3 regions of the Inquilinus sp. YAF38 genome follow, and region 2 is predicted to be linked to each of the others. Evidence: riboswitches for the same ligand, from Rfam matches in the RefSeq annotation. Region 2 holds a riboswitch; each other region holds the start of a gene.
The links. A riboswitch is a leader RNA that binds a small molecule or an ion and turns the genes downstream of it on or off. The one in region 2 is predicted to bind cobalamin.
Positions count from the first base shown of each region.

Region 1: another riboswitch for cobalamin. It lies ahead of cobU (bifunctional adenosylcobinamide kinase/adenosylcobinamide-phosphate guanylyltransferase); the one in region 2 lies ahead of AB4Z01_RS18340 (GNAT family N-acetyltransferase).
Region 3: another riboswitch for cobalamin. It lies ahead of AB4Z01_RS33725 (aromatic ring-hydroxylating oxygenase subunit alpha); the one in region 2 lies ahead of AB4Z01_RS18340 (GNAT family N-acetyltransferase).

Region 1 covers NZ_JBFRCU010000051.1:4,821-10,668, reverse strand. Annotated here, with positions in the region: gene AB4Z01_RS21545 (ABC transporter permease) at 2-1,033, shown strand; gene AB4Z01_RS21540 (acyl-CoA desaturase) at 1,113-2,282, shown strand; cobalamin riboswitch at 2,338-2,547, shown strand; gene cobU (bifunctional adenosylcobinamide kinase/adenosylcobinamide-phosphate guanylyltransferase) at 2,666-3,190, shown strand; gene cobW (cobalamin biosynthesis protein CobW) at 3,200-4,228, shown strand; gene cobN (cobaltochelatase subunit CobN) at 4,228-5,848, shown strand, end outside.
Region 2 covers NZ_JBFRCU010000038.1:40,621-46,468, reverse strand. Annotated here, with positions in the region: gene AB4Z01_RS18350 (calcium-binding protein) at 1-1,421, shown strand, start outside; gene dapF (diaminopimelate epimerase) at 1,446-2,285, opposite strand; cobalamin riboswitch at 2,382-2,578, shown strand; gene AB4Z01_RS18340 (GNAT family N-acetyltransferase) at 2,666-3,247, shown strand; gene ffh (signal recognition particle protein) at 3,417-4,814, shown strand; gene rpsP (30S ribosomal protein S16) at 4,876-5,244, shown strand; gene rimM (ribosome maturation factor RimM) at 5,389-5,848, shown strand, end outside.
Region 3 covers NZ_JBFRCU010000130.1:781-6,628, reverse strand. Annotated here, with positions in the region: gene AB4Z01_RS33740 (NAD-glutamate dehydrogenase) at 1-130, shown strand, start outside; gene AB4Z01_RS33735 (Lrp/AsnC family transcriptional regulator) at 219-710, opposite strand; gene AB4Z01_RS33730 (haloacid dehalogenase type II) at 738-1,460, opposite strand; cobalamin riboswitch at 1,639-1,851, shown strand; gene AB4Z01_RS33725 (aromatic ring-hydroxylating oxygenase subunit alpha) at 1,963-3,213, shown strand; gene AB4Z01_RS33720 (2Fe-2S iron-sulfur cluster-binding protein) at 3,226-4,299, shown strand; gene AB4Z01_RS33715 (hypothetical protein) at 4,331-4,963, opposite strand; gene AB4Z01_RS33710 (hypothetical protein) at 5,004-5,471, opposite strand; gene AB4Z01_RS33705 (NAD(P)H-dependent oxidoreductase) at 5,545-5,848, opposite strand, start outside.

The sequences.
Region 1 (5,848 bases), on a different contig from region 2:
GATGGATGCGCAGACCACACCGACCCGCAGCGCCGGAAGCCGGCTCGGCGCCATGCTGGGCAGCCAGCTGCGCAACATCGCGCCCTTCATCACGCTGATCGCCCTGCTGGTGTTCTTCGGCGTCGCCAGCCCATCCTTCCTGACGGTCGACAATTTCAGCAACATCCTGAACCAGGTGTCGGTCACCGCGATCATCGCCGTCGGCCTGACCTTCGTCATCCTGTGCGCCGAGATCGACCTGTCGGTCGCCGCCATCGCCAACGCCGCCGGCATCGTGGTCGCCTTCTTCACGCTGCAGGAATCCTATGTGAACATCGCCAATGTGCCGCTGCCGGGCTGGGCCGCGATCGTCATCGCGCTGGCCAGCTGCGCGGCGCTGGGCCTGATCAACGCCTTCGGCGTGACCCGGATCGGCATCCCGTCCTTCATCATGACGCTGGCGATGATGCAGATCGGCGCGGGCATCTGCGCCATGCTGGTGCGCGGCCAGATCGCCTATGCCGTGCCGCCGTTCCTGGTCATGCTCGGGTCGGGCTCGATCGGCGGCATCCCGTGGATCGTGATCGTGGCGGGAATCACGCTGCTGGTCGCCCATCTGGTGCTGACCTATACGCGCTTCGGCCGCTACGTCTACATGGTCGGCGGCAACCGCGAGGCGGCCGAGTTCTCCGGCGTCAATGTCCGGGTCGTCATCGGCGCGGTGATGGTGATCTCGGCGGTCTGCTCCGGCCTCGCCGGCATGCTCGGCGTGGCCTATTTCGGCAGCGCCCAGCAGAACGAGTTCGACACCTTCCTGCTCGACGCCATCGCCGCGGTGGTGGTCGGCGGCACCAGCCTGTTCGGCGGCCGCGGCGGCATCGGCAACACCATCATCGGCGTGCTGATCCTGGGCGTGCTGAACAACGGCCTGGACCATGTCGACATCGACAGCTTCCTGAAGATCCTGATCCGCGGACTGATCCTGCTGGCGGCCCTGGTGATCAACGTCTATGCCCAGCGCCTGCGGACGGTGCGCGGCGCTGCTTCCGCTTGACGGCGGCGCACCGATCCCTATCTAGGGGACGCCCGGCGCCCCTTCGTCGAGGTCGATGCACCAGTAGATGACGGAGCCCATGAGCATCCCGCGGACCGATCCGGACGACGCCTCGCACGACCACGAGGACATCCTGTATCCGGAGGCGGTGCCGTTCGTCCTGCTCCATCTCGCCAGCTTCGCGGCGATCTGGACCGGCGTCACCTGGCAGGCCGTGGCGATCTGCGCGGTGCTGTACTTCCTGCGCATCTTCGCGATCGGGGCCGGCTACCACCGCTATTTCGCCCATCGCGCCTATTCCACCAGCCGGGTGTTCCAGTTCATCCTGGCCTTCCTGTCGCAGAGCACGGCGCAGAAGAGCACGCTGTGGTGGGCGGCCAAGCACCGGCACCACCACCTGCATTCCGACACCGAACAGGACGTGCATTCGCCGCGGCATCGCGGGTTCGTCTATGCCCATCTCGGCTGGATCTTCTCGACCCGCCACCGCACCACGGATCTCAGCAAGATCGCCGATTTCGCGCGCTACCCCGAGCTGATGCTGCTGCACAAATACGAGCTGACCCCGGCCGTCATCCTGGCCGCGATCACCTTCCTGATCGGCGGCTGGCCCGGGCTGGTGGTCGGGTTCGTCTGGAGCACGGTGCTGGTCTATCACGGCACCTTCTGCATCAACTCGCTGGCCCATGTGCATGGCCGGAAGCGCTATGTCACCGGCGACGATTCCCGCAACAACTGGCTGCTCGCTTTGGCGACCATGGGCGAGGGCTGGCACAACAACCATCACGCCTATCAGAGCAGCGTGCGCCAGGGCTTCCGGTGGTGGGAGGTCGACCCGACCTTCTACATCCTGAAGGCCTTGTCCTGGTGCGGCGTGGTCTGGAACCTCAAGACCCCGCCCGAGGCCGTACTGCGCAACGAGCAGCGGCTCGGCACCAAGATCATCGAGCGCGCAGCGGCCGAGCTGGCGGCGACCTTCCCGATCGAGCGCATCGCCGCGGCGCTGCACGAGGCGCGGGCCCATGCACACGCCCCGACCCTGGCCGACCTCCGCGACGCCCTGGCGACCGCACAGCACAAGACTGCGGACCTGCTGGCCAAGGCGCATCTCCCGGCCCTGCCGACGCGCGATGAGATCCGGGCGCGCGCCGCCTCCATGTTCGCCAAGACCCGGTCGATGGAGGACATCGTCGAACGGGCCCATCACCTGGTGCTCGAAGCGGTCAGCAAGCGCCTCGCCGCGGCCTGAGCCCCCGCCACATCCAATCGGCATCGATTGACCCTGCGTCCCGCGCCGCCTACTGTGCCGCCATCGCGCAACCGGTTCCCCGAAGGCGGACGCCAGAGGGGTGAAAAGGGAACGCGGGACGGTCTGTCTTTCAGGCCTGATCCGCGGCTGCCCCCGCAACTGTAGGCGGCGAGCCCACCTCCGACAGCCACTGGCCGATGGCCGGGAAGGCGGAGGCAGGCGATGACCCGCGAGCCAGGAGACCTGCCGGCGAGGCGATGCGTGCGAACCGCCGGGCGGGGTGAACCGGTGGCGCGGGATGCGCGGCGCCTCCGGTGCCGTCTCCGGCGTCCAAGCCCTGTCCGGCCGAGCGAGGGGCGAGGGCGTGTTGCATCGACCGATCCATGTCTGAGCTGCCGGCGGCGACGCTGGTGCTGGGCGGCGCCCGGTCGGGCAAGAGCCGCCATGCCGAGGCGTTGGTCGAGAGCCAGCCCGGCGACTGTATCTATCTAGCCACAGCCGAAGCCTGGGACGCCGAGATGGTGGAGCGGATCTCCCGCCACCAGGCCCAGCGCGGCTCGCGCTGGCGCACCGTCGAGGCGCCGCTCGACCTGGTCGAGACGCTCGGCCAGGTGGCCGGCCCCGGCCGCGCCGTGCTGGTCGACTGCTTGACGCTCTGGCTCTCCAATCTCATGCATGCCGACCGCGACATCGCCGCCGAGACCGACCGGCTGGTGCGCTGGCTCGCGGTGCCGCCCGGCCCGGTGGTGCTGGTGTCGAACGAGGTCGGGCTCGGCATCGTCCCCGACAACGCCTTGGCCCGCGCCTTCCGCGACCATGCCGGGCGCCTGCATCAGGCCGTGGCGGCCGCCGTGCCCGCCGTCGTCTTCGTCGCCGCCGGCCTTCCCCTGACCCTGAAATCCGCCTGAGGACCCCGAATGCCCGCCAAGATCCCCGCGACCGTCATCACCGGCTTCCTCGGCGCCGGCAAGACCACGCTGATCCGCCACCTGCTGCAGACCGCGAATGGCCGCCGGCTGGCGCTGATCATCAACGAGTTCGGCGATGTCGGCGTGGATGGCGACCTGCTGCGCAGCTGCGGCGACGCCACCTGCCGCGAGGAGGATGTGGTGGAGCTGGCCAATGGCTGCATCTGCTGCACCGTTGCCGACGACTTCATCCCGACCATCGAGAAGCTGCTGAACCGCGCCGACCCGCCGGAGCACATCGTGATCGAGACCAGCGGCCTGGCCCTGCCCAAGCCGCTGGTGAAGGCCTTCGGCTGGCCGGAGATCCGCACCCGGGTGACGGTCGACGGCGTCATCACCGTGATCGACGGCGCCGCCATGTCGGAAGGCCGCTTCGCACCGGACGAGGAAGCATTGGCGGCCCAGCGCGCCGCCGATGAGGCGCTGGACCATGACAGCCCGCTGGAGGAGCTGTTCGAGGACCAGCTGGCCTGCGCCGACATGGTGATCCTGAACAAGACCGACCTGCTGGACGAGTCCGGGCTGGCGACGGTGTCGTCCGACTTGGCCGCGCAGCTGCGGCCGGGGGTGAAGGTGGTCAAGGCCCGGCACGGCGCCATCGACGCCGCGGTGCTGCTGGGCCTCGGCGCCGCGGCCGAGGACGACCTGGCGGCGCGCCCCTCCCACCACGATGCGGAGGACGAGCACGACCACGATGATTTCGAGAGCTTCCATGTCGACCTCGGCACAGTGGCCGACGCGGACGCCCTGGCGCGCAAGCTGAAGCCGGTGATCGAGGCGCACGACATCCTGCGGCTGAAGGGCTTCGCCGCGGTCGAGGGCAAGCCGATGCGCCTGGTGGTGCAGGCGGTCGGCGGCCGCATCCAGCATTATTACGACCGCGCTTGGCGCGCCGACGAGGCCCGCGGCACCACCCTGGTGGTGATCGGCGAACGCGGCCTCGACCGTGCCGCCATCACCGCGGCCTTGGCGGCCTGATGCATCTCCTCGCCACCAGGCCGGGCAGCATCGCCGACGGGTCGGAGGCGGTCGATCTGGGCCAGAGCCCGGGCGACATCGTCGTGCTGACCGCGGCGGACACTGAGCTCGCCTGCCTGTCGGCCGCGCGGTCCGGATTCGGCGAGGATTTCCCCCGGCTGCGGCTGGCGAACCTGCTGCAGCTCGGCCACAACCTGTCGGTCGACACCTATGTCGACGACGTGGTCAGCCGGGCGAAGCTGGTGGTGGTGCGGCTGCTCGGCGGAGCAGGGTACTGGCGCTACGGCATCGAGCAGGTGCATGCCGCCTGCCGGCGCGAGGGCATCGCCCTGGCCGTGCTGCCGGGCGACGACAAGCCGGATGCCGATCTCGACGACCTCTCGACCCTGCCGAAAGAGGCCAGGGGGCGGCTGTGGCGCTATCTGGTCGAAGGCGGCATCGAGAACGCCCGCAGCTTCCTGGCCTATGCCGCCACCCTGGCCGGCCACGACCTGCCCTGGGCCGAGCCCCGGCCGCTGCTGCGGGCGGGGCTGTACTGGCCGGACCTGCGGCATCCGTCGTTTGGCGAGATCGAGCAGCGGTGGAGGGAACAAACCGAGTCCCCCCTCCCCCCGCGGGAGGGGGATAGGGGGAGGGGGTTCGCGCCGCAGGAGCCACAGTCCAAAGGCCGACCGGCGATACCGAGCCCTTCGCTCGACAACCCCCTCCCCCTACCCCCTCCCGCAAGGGGAGGGGGGACTCATAAGGAAAGCGTCAGGGAAGGGGAGCGGGACGCCACCACCGCCCCCGTCATCGGCCTCGTCTTCTATCGGGCGCTGGTGCAAGCGGGAAACCTGGCGCCGGTCGACGCGCTGGTCGCAGCACTCAGGGCCCGTGGGCTGAACCCGCTGCCGGTCTTCGTCTCCAGCCTCAAGGACGCGGTCTCGGCCGAGCTGATCACCGACGCCTTCACCCGCCATCCGCCGGCGGTGATCCTGAATGCCACCAGCTTCGCCGTGTCCAGCCCCGGCGGTCCGGCCCAGCCGACGCCGTTCGACGCGGCGGACTGCGCGGTGCTGCAGGTGGTGTTCGCCGGCGGCGCCGAGGCGGCGTGGCGCGACGGCACCCGCGGCCTGTCGGCCCAGGATCTGGCGATGAACGTCGCTCTGACCGAGATCGATGGACGGGTGCTGACCCGCGCAGTCTCCTTCAAGTCGGAGGCGCGCTGGGATCCTCTGACCGAATGCACCGTGGTGTCCTACCGCCCGGTGTCGGACCGGATCGATTTCGTGGCGGATCTCGCCGCCGCCTGGGCCGGGCTGCGCCGCACGCCGGCGGCCGAGCGCAAGGTCGCGCTGGTCCTGGCCAACTACCCGAACCGCGACGGCAGGCTCGGCAACGGCGTCGGCCTCGACACCCCGGCCGGGACGGTCGAGGTGCTGCGCGCCCTGGCTGCCGCCGGCTATGCCGTGGAGGATGTGCCGGAGGATGCGGCAGCGCTGATGGCGCGGGTAACCGCCGGGCCGACCAACGCGCTGGAGAACCGGGCCGATCGCTCCGGCGGCGAGGCCTATCCCCTGACCGACTACCGTGCCTTCTTCGACACCCTGCCCGAGGCGGTGCGGGCTGCCGTGACGACTC
Region 2 (5,848 bases):
ATGGTGGCAATGGCGACGATGTCCTGAACGGTGGGCCCGGTGCCGACACGCTGAATGGTGGTGACGGCGACGATGTGCTGAGGCCTGGAACCGGTGATGAGCAAAGGGATTTGAATGGTGGCGCGGGCTCGGACACCGTCAGCTACGACGACAACACCGTGGGGGTATCAGTCAATCTGCTGTATGCCCCCGCTCTCGGCACCCTCACATCCATTGAAAATGTCGATGGCAGCCAGGGAAACGATGTCATCCTCGATGACTACGGCGCCAACATTCTGAACGGCAACGGCGGCGACGATCTGATCATGACCATTGGTGGGGCTGACGCGATCGATGGCGGAGCGGGCCTCGACACCGTCAGCCTCACTTACAGCGGCTCTGGAGTGACGGTCGATCTTCTGAATGGTGTCGGCGAATACGGCCGCACCTATGTCTCGATCGAGAAGGTCATCGGCACCAACTTCGCCGACCTGCTGATCGGCAGCAATGGCGATGATTTTCTGAATGGATCGGGAGGCGCCGATACCCTGCGGGGCGGGGCGGGCGCCGACAGGCTCGACGGCAGCGCCGGCTCGGACACGGCGAGCTACTACACCAGCGCAGCCGCGGTCGCGATCAGCCTGGCGGCCGGCACCGTCACGGGGGGTGACGCGCAAGGCGACATCCTGGTCGGCATCGAGAACCTGACGGGCAGCAACCAAGCCGGCGACAACCTCACCGGCGACAGCAACGCCAACACCCTGCAAGGCTGGGGTGGCAACGACACCCTCCGCGGCGGCGCCGGCGTCGACATCCTGGACGGCGGCGCCGGCCTGGACCTCGTCAGCTATTGGGACAGCGCGGTCGGGGTGAATGTCAGCCTGCTGACCGGCACCGGCACCGGCGGCGACGCCCAGGGTGACACCTTTGTCGCGATCGAGAACGTCAATGGCAGCCAGGGCGCCGACAGCCTGGTCGGCAACAACGGCGTCAACCTGCTGAACGGCTATAACGGCAATGATTCGATCGACGGCGCAGCGGGGCACGACCTGCTCGACGGCGGCGCCGGCAACGATCTGCTCCATGGCGGCAGCGCCATGGACCAGCTGACCGGCGGCGCCGGGGCCGACAGCTTCATCTTCGTCACCACCAGCGAGAGCCCGTCGACCGCGTCGGGCCGCGACCTGATCACCGATTTCAGCCACTCCCAGGGCGACCGGATCGACCTGTCGCTGATCGACGCCAACACCGGGGCGGCCGGGGACCAGGCCTTCACCTATCTCGGCACCGGGTCGTTCACCGGCGTCGCCGGGCAGCTCCACACCTGGACCGACGCCGGCCAGACCATCGTCTCGGGTGACGTCAACGGCGACAAGGTAGCGGATTTCGCCATCGCCCTCACCGGCATCCTGTCACCTGTGGTCGGCGACTTCGTGCTCTGACCCGCGCGGGCGGCTGGCCCTGGGTCAGCCGTCCAGCAGGTCGCGCGACAGGATGCCGGCGAAGCTGGTCTCGGCCGGGCCGGTCATCAGCACATGGCCGTCGCTCTCGCGCCATTCGATCAGCAGCGTGCCGCCGTCCAGCTCGACCCAGGCGGTGCGCTCGGCCAGGCCGCGGCGCACGGCGGCCACGGCGGCGGCGCAGGCGCCGCTGCCGCAGGCCTGGGTGACGCCGACGCCGCGCTCCCACACCCGGTAGCGCAGCCGGTCGCGGGCCAGCATCTGGACCACGCCGATATTGGCCCGCTCGGGGAACAGCGGGTCGTGCTCCAGCACCGGGCCGACGCCGTCGATCTGCACCTTCTCGGCGTCCGGCACGAAGAACACGGCGTGCGGGTTGCCCATCGACACGCCGACCGCATCCGACAGCGCGCCGGACGACACCGGCAGGTGCAGCGTGTCGGCCTCATGCGCCAGCGGGATGTCCTGCCAGCCCAGCCGGGCCGGGCCCATGTCGACGGTGACGCCGCCTTCGGGCGCCTTGCGGCACTCCAGCAGGCCGGTGACCGTCTCCACCACCAGCGTCTCGGCGCCGCCGTCCGCCATCACCAGCGCGGCGACGCAGCGCGTGCCGTTGCCGCAGGCGCCGGATTCGGTGCCGTCGGCATTGAGGATGCGCATGAACACGTCGGCGCCTTCGGTCTGCGCCGGCTCGATCACCAGCAGCTGGTCGAAGCCGACGCCGCGGTGCCGGTCGGCGATGCGCCGCGCCTGGTCGGGCTCGATCGCGATCGGCCGCTCGCGCGCGTCCAGCACCACGAAGTCGTTGCCCAGCCCGTGCATCTTCCAGAACGGCAGCCCGTCCATCGCCTGCTCCCCAGTCTCTCCCGCTCTCATATGGCATCGATCGGCCTCCATGCGCGAGGGCCGAGCCCTGCGTGATCGACAGGGCGAGGGCCGGCGGCTAGCATGGCGGGCGACGGTGCCCCGGGAGACCGGGGTGAAAAAGGGAAGCCGGTGAGCCCTGATCGGGGCAAGGCCGGCGCTGCCCCCGCAACTGTAGGCGGCGAGCCCGCGCCCAAAGCCACCGGCTCATCCGGGAAGGGCGCGCGCGGCGGCGACCTGCGAGCCAGGAGACCTGCCGTCGGATGTGTGCGTGTGACGGGGCGGGGTGTCCCCGGGCGGCGCGTTGGCCTGTCCGGCCGGCTCCCTCCCGCGACCCCCTGCCGAAGGCGGGAGATGCTGTGGTGTCCGATCTGACCGTGCGATCGCTGGTGACCGGCGATGTGCCGATGCTGCTCGACATGCTGCGCGAGCTGGCGGCGTTCACCGGCGACCTGGCGGCGATGACGGCGCAGCGCGCCGATCTCGACGAGGCGCTGGCCGAGGTGCCGCCGCGCTTCCGCGGCCTGATCGCCGAGGACGGCAGCGGCGTGGTCGGCTATCTCAGCTACACCATCGACTACTCGATCTGGACGGGCGGCGATTTCATCCGGATCGACGACGTCTATGTCCGCGAACGGGCACGCGGCCGCGGGGTCGGCCGGCAGCTGATGCGGGCCCTGGCCGATGTCGGCGTATCCCAGGCGATGCGGGTGCGCTGGGAGATGGCGTCGGACAATACCGGTGCCCGCCGGCTCTATGCCGGCATCGGCGCGGCGCCGGAGGACAAGACGATCTGGCGCTGGCCGGTCGCGGCGATGGAAGCCTTCCTCGACCGCAGCGAGCCGCCGCCCTCGACAGCCGAGGGCGCCGTGCCCTCCGAGGCCGGCCGCGGCCTGCCGGGCGAGGACGGCTTCATCCTGGTGCTGCGCCGGGAGAAGGACTGACCGGACGGGCCGCATTGACTCCGCGGTCCCATCCGCCTAAAAGACCGACCGTTGCGGGATCGGCCCGCAGCGAGACCCCAAGGGGTGCCGCCAGTTCGCGAGTGTCGCGCACTGGCGCTTTTCCGTTTGGGGTCACGGGATTGTTTGTGCCACGGGATTCGGGGCGATCATGTTCGAAGGTCTGAGCGGCCGTCTCGGCGACATCTTCGACCGGCTTCGCAAGCGCGGCGCGCTGTCGGAGGCCGATGTCGGCGCCGCCTTGCGCGAGGTGCGCGTGGCGCTGCTCGAGGCCGATGTCGCCCTGCCGGTGGTCAAGGACTTCGTCGACAAGGCGCGCGAGCGCGCGGTCGGGGCGGAGGTGCTGCGCTCGGTCACCCCCGGCCAGCAGGTCATCAAGATCGTCCATGACTGCCTGATCGAGATGCTGGGCGGCACGCCCGGCGAGGCGCCCGACCTCAACGCCGCGACCCCGATCAACCTGATCGCCGTGCCGCCGGTGCCGGTGCTGATGGTCGGCCTGCAGGGCTCGGGCAAGACCACCACCACCGGCAAGCTCGCCCTGCGCCTGAAGGACCGCGACAACCGCAAGGTCCTGATGGCGTCGCTCGACACGCGGCGCCCGGCCGCGCAGGAGCAGCTGAAGATCCTGGGCGAGCAGATCGGCGTCACCACCCTGCCGATCGTTCCGGGGCAGGAGCCGCTGGCCATCGCCCGCCGCGCCATGGAGCGCGGCCGGCTCGAGGGCTTCGACGTCGTCCTGCTCGACACCGCCGGCCGCCTCGCCATCGACGAGGAACTGATGGCCGAGGTGGTGGCGATCCGCGACGCCACCAAGCCGACCGAGACCCTGCTGGTGGCCGACGCCATGACCGGCCAGGACGCGGTCAACGTCGCCCGCACCTTCCATGAGCGGGTCGGCGTCACCGGCATCGTCCTGACCCGGGTCGACGGCGACAGCCGCGGCGGCGCCGCCCTGTCGATGCGCGCCGTCACCGGCCAGCCGATCAAGCTGATCGGCGTCGGCGAAAAGATGGACGCGCTGGAGCTGTTCCATCCCGACCGCATCGCCAACCGCATCCTCGGCATGGGCGACGTCGTCAGCCTGGTCGAGCGCGCGGCGCAGACGATCGAGAAGGAGGATGCCGAGAAGCTCGCGGCCAAGATCCAGAAGGGCGAGTTCGACCTCGAGGACCTGGCTTCCCAGCTGCGCCAGATGCGCAAGATGGGCGGCTTGCAGGGGCTGATGGGCATGCTGCCCGGCGTCGGCAAGATCAAGGACCAGATGAAGACCGCCGGCATGGACGACAAGATGATCAAGCGGCAGGAGGCGATCATCTCGTCGATGACGCCGGTCGAGCGCCGCAACCCCAAGATCATCCACGCCAAGCGCAAGATCCGCATCGCCGCCGGTTCCGGCAGCACGGTGCAGGATGTGAACAAGCTGCTGAAACAGCATCAGCAGATGGCCGACATGATGAAGCGGATGAAGAAGCTGGGGAAGGCCGGGATGATGCGCGGCATGCCCAAGCTGCCGCCCGGCATGCTGCCGCCCGGCTTCAAGATGTGAGGGGCGGTCCCCGGCCGCCTTTCGTGAGTAACGTTGAGTTTGACCTGAGGAGAGTACCGTAATGTCCGTCAAGATCCGCCTGACCCGCGGCGGCGCCAAGAAGCGCCCGTTCTACTCGATCGTGATCGCCGACACGCGCAGCCCGCGCGACGGCCGCTTCGTCGAGAAGGTCGGCACCTACAACCCGATGCTGGCGAAGGATCATCCGGAGCGCCTGGTGCTGAAGGCCGACCGGATCAAGCATTGGCTGTCGGTCGGCGCCCAGCCGACGGACCGGGTGGCCAAGTTCCTCGGCCAGGCCGAGCTGGCGCCGATGCCGACCTATCCCGAGACGCCGAAGAAGTCGGCGCCGAAGGCGAAGGCCCAGGAGCGCGCCAAGGCTGCGGCCGAAGCCGCGGCCAAGGCCGCCGAGGCTCCGGCCGAGGCCTGATCGGCATAGCCCTAGGTCACTCCTTTTTCCGTCATCCCCGCGAAAGCGGGGATCTCCCGCCGGCCTCTATGCCGATGAGATTCCCGCTTCCGCGGGAATGACGAGGAATGGGAGACGCCGGGGGCGTTTGCCGGTCCATCCAGCATGTCCTCATCCTCCAAAGTCTGCGTCGGCCAGATCACCGGGGCGCACGGCGTCCGCGGCCTGGTGAAGGTCAAGCCCTTCACCGCCGCCCCGGAGGACCTGACCGCCTATGGCCCGGTCTCGGACGAGACCGGGGCGCGGCAGCTCGCCCTGCAGCTGCTGTCCTGGGCCAAGGACCAGTGGATCGCGCGGATCGAGGGCGTCGCCGACCGCGACGCGGCCGACGCGCTGCGCGGGCTGCGGCTCTATGTCGACCGCGCCGCCCTGCCGGAGGCCGAGGAGGACGAGTTCTACCACGCCGACCTGATCGGCCTGGCGGCGGTGCTGGCCGACGGGTCGAGCTTCGGCATGGTCCGCGCCGTGTTCGATTTCGGCGCCGGCGAGATGCTGGAGATCGCGCGGGCTGGAGGCAGCGCCGTGATGGTGCCCTTCACCCGGGCCGCCGTGCCGGTGGTCGACA
Region 3 (5,848 bases), on a different contig from region 2:
GGTCGACCATCGCCGCGCCCCGGTGGACCGGATCGACCAGCTGGTCTCCGAACTGAAGGCGCTGGACCAGGTCGACCTGTCGATGCTGGCCGTCGCCAACCGCAATCTGCGTGGTTTGGCGACGGGGTGAACAGTCGTCGGATGTAGGTTGGGTTCGCGGCCGCGAACCCAACATCGCGCGACGGGATCAGTGTTGGGTTCGCAGTCGCGAACCCAACCTACTCGCTATCCTCCCGCAGCAGCTTCTGCAGCGGGGCGGTCTGGCGCAGGATCGGCGACTTGATGACGATGTAGCTGAAGTACTTCTCGATGCCGAGGCGCCGGTCCAGCAGCGCCTCCATCACCTGCTGGTAATGGGCGATGCTTCGGGCCAGGAAGCGCAGCAGGTAGTCGTAGCCGCCGCTGACCATGTGGCATTCCAGCAGCTCCTCCACCGTGGCCAGCCCGGCCTCGAAACGGATGAAGTCCTCGCGCCGGTGGTCGCTCAGCGTCACCTCGGTGAACACGGTCACGGTCTCGGTCAGCTTCGCCAGGGCGATGCGGGCGCCGTAGCCGGCGATGTAGCCCGCCGCCTCCAGCCGCTTCACCCGCTGCAGGCAGGGGCTGGGCGACAGGCCGACCGCCTCCGCCAGCGCGGCATTGGTGATCCGCCCGTCGGCCTGCAGCCGGGCCAGGATGGCGATGTCGATCCGGTCCAGCTTCGGCGTCATCCTTCCCCCGTCCGATCGGCCGCGGACTTAACCCCGCAACGCCTCCTGGTGAGCTTTTGCCAGTTCCGCCATGCTGGTGAAGCGGAAATCGACCTTGGGTTCGGTCGCCGGCTTCATGGTGGCGCCGAAGCCGCCTTCGGCGTGGCGGCGGTGGATCCAGCAGGTGGCCAGGCCCGCCGCCGTCGCCGGCTCGTGGTCGTGGAACAGGCTCTCCGCCGTGTGCAGCACCACGCCCGGGGCGATGCCCATGCCGCCGAGCTTCTCCAGCATGTAGTCGAAGTTGCGCGACGCCGGCTTGTAGCTGCCGATATCCTCGGCGGTGAAGACGGCGTCGAACTCGACCTGCAGCCGGACGTTGCTGAGGGCGAAGCTGGCATTGTCGACATTCGAGAGGATGGCCAGCTTGTAGTACTTCTTCAGGTACTGCAGCGCGCCGGCGGTGTCGGCGAAGGCCGGCCAGTCCTTGATCGAGCGGCCATAGGCCAGCGCCTCCTCCCAGCTCGCCGCCACGCCCCATTCCTCGGCCAGGCGCTTGTAGACGATCGCCAGCAACTCGCTGTAGCGCCGCGCCGGGGTCCAGCGCTGCTGCGCCGATTCATGGCGGGCATGGGCTTCCAGAATCCGGTCGCGGCTCAGCGGAGCCTTCGCGCGGGCGGTCAGCGGTGCCAGCGCGTTGACCATGCCGGTCTCCCAGTCGATCAGCGTGCCGTAGCAGTCGAAGGTCAGGATCTTGAAATCGGTCAGTTTCATGGTGCGTCCTCCGGTTCCGATGGCCCGATTATCCGCCGGCGGTGCCGGCAGGGGCTGCGCATTCGCCTCCGGCGGCGGCAGAGGCTGGCGCAGCGCGGCCATGCCGCAGCAGAAAATGCCGTGTCGCAGCCGCGTCATGGCGTGTCGGCTCTGGAGCGTGCGGGGCCGCGGAGTCGCGCCATGATCGCCGCCAAGAGGTGCCGGTCCGATGCTGTGGAACAGAGCAGCCGCGGATCGGAGAATTGGGAAGCCGGTGTGAACCCGGCGCTGCCCCCGCAACGGTAACGGCGGTGTAAGGTGCGGCAGGGGCCACTGGAGCGATCCGGGAAGGCGCCGCACCGGCCAAGAAGCCCGCCGGAGCCCGGAAACCAGCCTCGAAGGAGTTTGTCTCGGTGATCGCGGTGGGCGGTCGGCGGGCATGTTCGCGAAGGGCCGGTCCGGTCTCCGAGCGCGCGTACCCGGATGCCACATCTGCGACCGTGCCCATAGGAGAGGGTCGGGTATGGAAGCGCGTTCGGCCATGTTGATGGATCTGCTGTCCCGCGCACCGGGCTTCAGCCTGAAGCGGGATTTCTACACCAGCCCCGCCTATCTCGCGCTGGACCTGGAGCACATCTTCTACAAGGACTGGTTGTTTATCGGCCATGCCTGCGAGGTGACGCGGCCGGGCGATTTCCTGACCGTGCAGATCGGCGAATACCCGGTGCTCGTGGTGCGCGGCCGCGACCGCGCCATCCGCGCCTTCCACAATGTCTGCCGCCACCGCGGCTCGCGCCTGTGCACCGACGAGCGCGGCTCGCGCCCGCGTCTGGTCTGTCCCTACCACCAGTGGACCTACGACCTCGAGGGCAAGCTGATCTTCGCCCGCGACATGATGAACGACATCGACCCGGCGCAGTTCGGGCTGAAGCCGGTGGCCTGCCACGAGGTCGGCGGCTGGATCTTCATCTCGCTGGCCGAGCAGCCGCGCGACTTCGAGCCGTTCCGGCGCATGGTCGAGCCCTATATGGCGCCGCATTTCCTGGCCGAGGCCAAGGTCGCCCACAGCTCGACCATCATCGAGAAGGGCAACTGGAAGCTGGTGATGGAGAACAACCGCGAATGCTACCACTGCTCCGGCAACCATCCGGAGCTGTGCCGCGTCTTCTCCGACCAGCCGACCCTGACCAGCGGCCAGAAGGGGATGGAGGAGAACCCGGAGATCCTCGAGCATTGGCAGCGCTGCGAGGCGATCGGCCTGCCCAGCCGCTACCAGATCTCGGACGACATGCAGTACCGGGTGATGCGCGTGCCGTTCATCAACGACGCCCATTCGATGACGATGAGCGGGCAGCCGGCGGTGAACCGCCTGCTGGCCGAGTTCCCGACCACCAAGCTCGGCTCGATGCTGCTGTACCACTACCCGAACAGCTGGAACCACCTGCTGGCCGACCACGCGCTGAGCTTCCGCATCCTGCCGATCAGCCCGACCGAGACCGAGGTCACCACCAAATGGCTGGTGCACAAGGACGCGGTCGAGGGCGTCGACTACGACCTCCGGGCCCTGACCGAGGTGTGGTCCGCGACCAATGACGAGGACCGCCGCATCGTCGAGGAGAACCAGCGCGGCATCCTGTCCCCGGCCTATGAGCCCGGGCCGTATTCGAAGATGCATGAGGGCGCGGTGATCCAGTTCGTCGACTGGTATGCCGACACCCTCACCCGCCGGCTCGGCGGCGACGCCGCCGCCGCCCCGATCCGCGACGTGGCGTAGGGGCGACGGGACATGCCCGGCCCCCTGACCGCGACGCCGAAGCTGTGGAACGCGAAGACCGCGCGGCTGCGCTGCATCGGCATCCGTGAGGAGGCGCCGGACGTCCGCACCTTCCGCTTCGAGGCGGAGGACGGCAGCTGGTTCTCCTACCGCCCCGGCCAGTTCGTGACGCTGGAACTGCCGGCGGGGCCGGAGCCGGTGCTGCGCACCTACACCCTGGCCTCCACCCCGTCGCGGCCGCACCACGCCAAGATCACGGCCAAGGTGCAGCCGGGCAGCGTCGCCACCCGCTGGCTGTTCGACAAGCTCAAGGTCGGCGATGCGCTGACCGCGCATGGCCCCACCGGCCGCTTCTCGCTGCTCGACCATCCGGCCGAGCGCTATCTGTTCCTGTCGGCCGGCAGCGGCGCCACGCCGATGATGTCGATGGCGCGCTGGCTGTTCGACACCGCGCCGCAGACCGATGTGGTCTATGTCCATTTCGCCCGGCGGCCGCAGGACCTGCTGTTCCGGTCGGAGCTGGGCTACATGGCCGAGGTGGCGTCCGGCCTGCGGCTGCGCTTCGTCGTCACCGGCGCGCCGGCGGGCGAGGGCTGGTCCAGCGGCCGGCTGGAGCAGGCGCTGCTGTCCGCCCTATGCCCGGATCTGGCCGGGCGGACGGTGTTCTGCTGCGGCCCGGATCGGTTCATGGAGGCGGCCCGGCATGTGGCCGGCGAACTCGGCGTGCCGGCGGCGCGCTGGCATGAGGAGAGCTTCGGCGCCACCCCGGCGCCGGTGCCGGTCGCGGCCCCGATCGCGCCGCCGCCCGCGCCGGCGGGGGAGGGGATGCAGGTCGCCTTCACCCGCTCCGGCCGCAAGGCCACGGTGCTGCCGGGCCAGACGGTGCTGGAGGCGGCGGAGGGCTGCGGCCTGCGCATCCCGACCGCCTGCCGCCAGGGCCTCTGCGGCACCTGCCTAGTGCGAAAGCTGAAGGGCGAGGTGCGGATGGAGCACAATGGCGGCATCGCCGACGATGAGATCGCCGAAGGCTGGATCCTCGCCTGCTGCTCCCAGCCCGAGACCGCGTTGGTGGAGGTCGAGGTGTAGGCGGGGCGCCTGTCCTGCTCCGGCACCTTCTTCACGGGATAATCTCGAAGCGGATTTTTGATCCATCCGGAAGATCGCGGATTTGACGGGCGAGGTCCGCGCGCGCCGTCATTCCCCTTGTCGACTCCAACGCCGCCAGATTGTCGATCGAGAACGCGCCGCCGCACACGAACGGCATCAGCGGTACGAGCCGATGCTTCGCCGGGAGGGGACCGTGCTTCTTCTGCCAGTCATGGGCGAGGGAATGGCCGGTCAGGTAGTCGAAGTCATCGAGAATGAGCTCGGCCCAGTCTTCGATCGTCCGGCAGAGGCGTTTGAACTCCCCGGTCTCCGGATCGAACCCGGCGATCATCCCGTCCATGAGGCAGAACTGCATGCCGAATGCATCTTCGGCAAAGCAGAGGCAGTTCTGCGGGAAAAGGTCGTATTCCTTCTTCCAAAGGGCCGGATGGTTCCATGCCGGAAGGTCATAAGCGGCGTCGGACGGCTGGGTCGGGAACACGCAAAGCGCTGATTCGAAGGCAAAAAATCCGTTCTTTGATGCCAACGCGGACGCCAGGTCGGACTCGATGCTGGGAAAGTTGAGCCTCGCCTCCGCCGGGCCGACGGTGTCGGCGAGTGGCTCGCTCGCTATGGACAGAAGCTTTCGCAGGTGCGGTCCCACGATTCCCTCCGGGATTGGTAGTGGCCGGCTGTAGGAATAGTCAGTCGGCGCTCCACTGGCGCAGCACGGCAACGCCCTCTCCTCTGCCGGGCCAGAGATGGACGACGTAGCGATCTTCGCCGGCGAGACCATCCTCGCTGAGCGAGCCGAGGCCTGTGAATACTATCATTACCCGCAAATCACCTTCCGGGACCGATCGGCGCGCGGCGTCAGGCAGATAGTCGCTGCATCCCGCGACGACGATCTCGCCGGATGTCCGCAAATCGCCGATGACGATGTGATCGGCGAGGCCCGCATCGAACTGAGGCTCTTCGTCGTGAAGCTCGATCCGCACGGGTACCGTCATATTCCGGGCGGTTGAGACTACCAGAACCCCGTCCGCACACAGGATGCGACGGCGTAGGGCCTCGTCCGTCCAGTCCGTCGGCATTTCCGCATTGCCGGCGGCATCCGACAGATAGAACTGATGATAGTCGGCGAAAAGCTCGCCATCGAAGAGAACTGCCAATCCACCCTCCCCCGAGGCTTTGGCCGGATAAGCATAGCCGCCTCTCCGGGTGCTATCCTAGACCCCGCGACGGTCACAGCCTCTCAGCCGCCCCGACCACCCGCGCCAGAAAGTGGTCGCGGTCGGCGTCGGTGGCGCGGTTCATGCCGTAGAGGGCGAGGTAGCGCGCCGGCGCCCAGGGGCGGATCAGGCCGCGCAGCCAGCGCCGCACCAGCTTGCGCGGCGGGTCGCCCATCAGTAGCGAGGCCCAGCGCGTGCCGCCATAGGAGACAACCGCGGTCAGGGACCGGATGTGCTGCAGGTTCGGAGCGGCCCTTCCGTCCTTCATCACGAAGGATACGCCGGGCAGCATCACCCGGTCGAACCAGCCCTTCAGG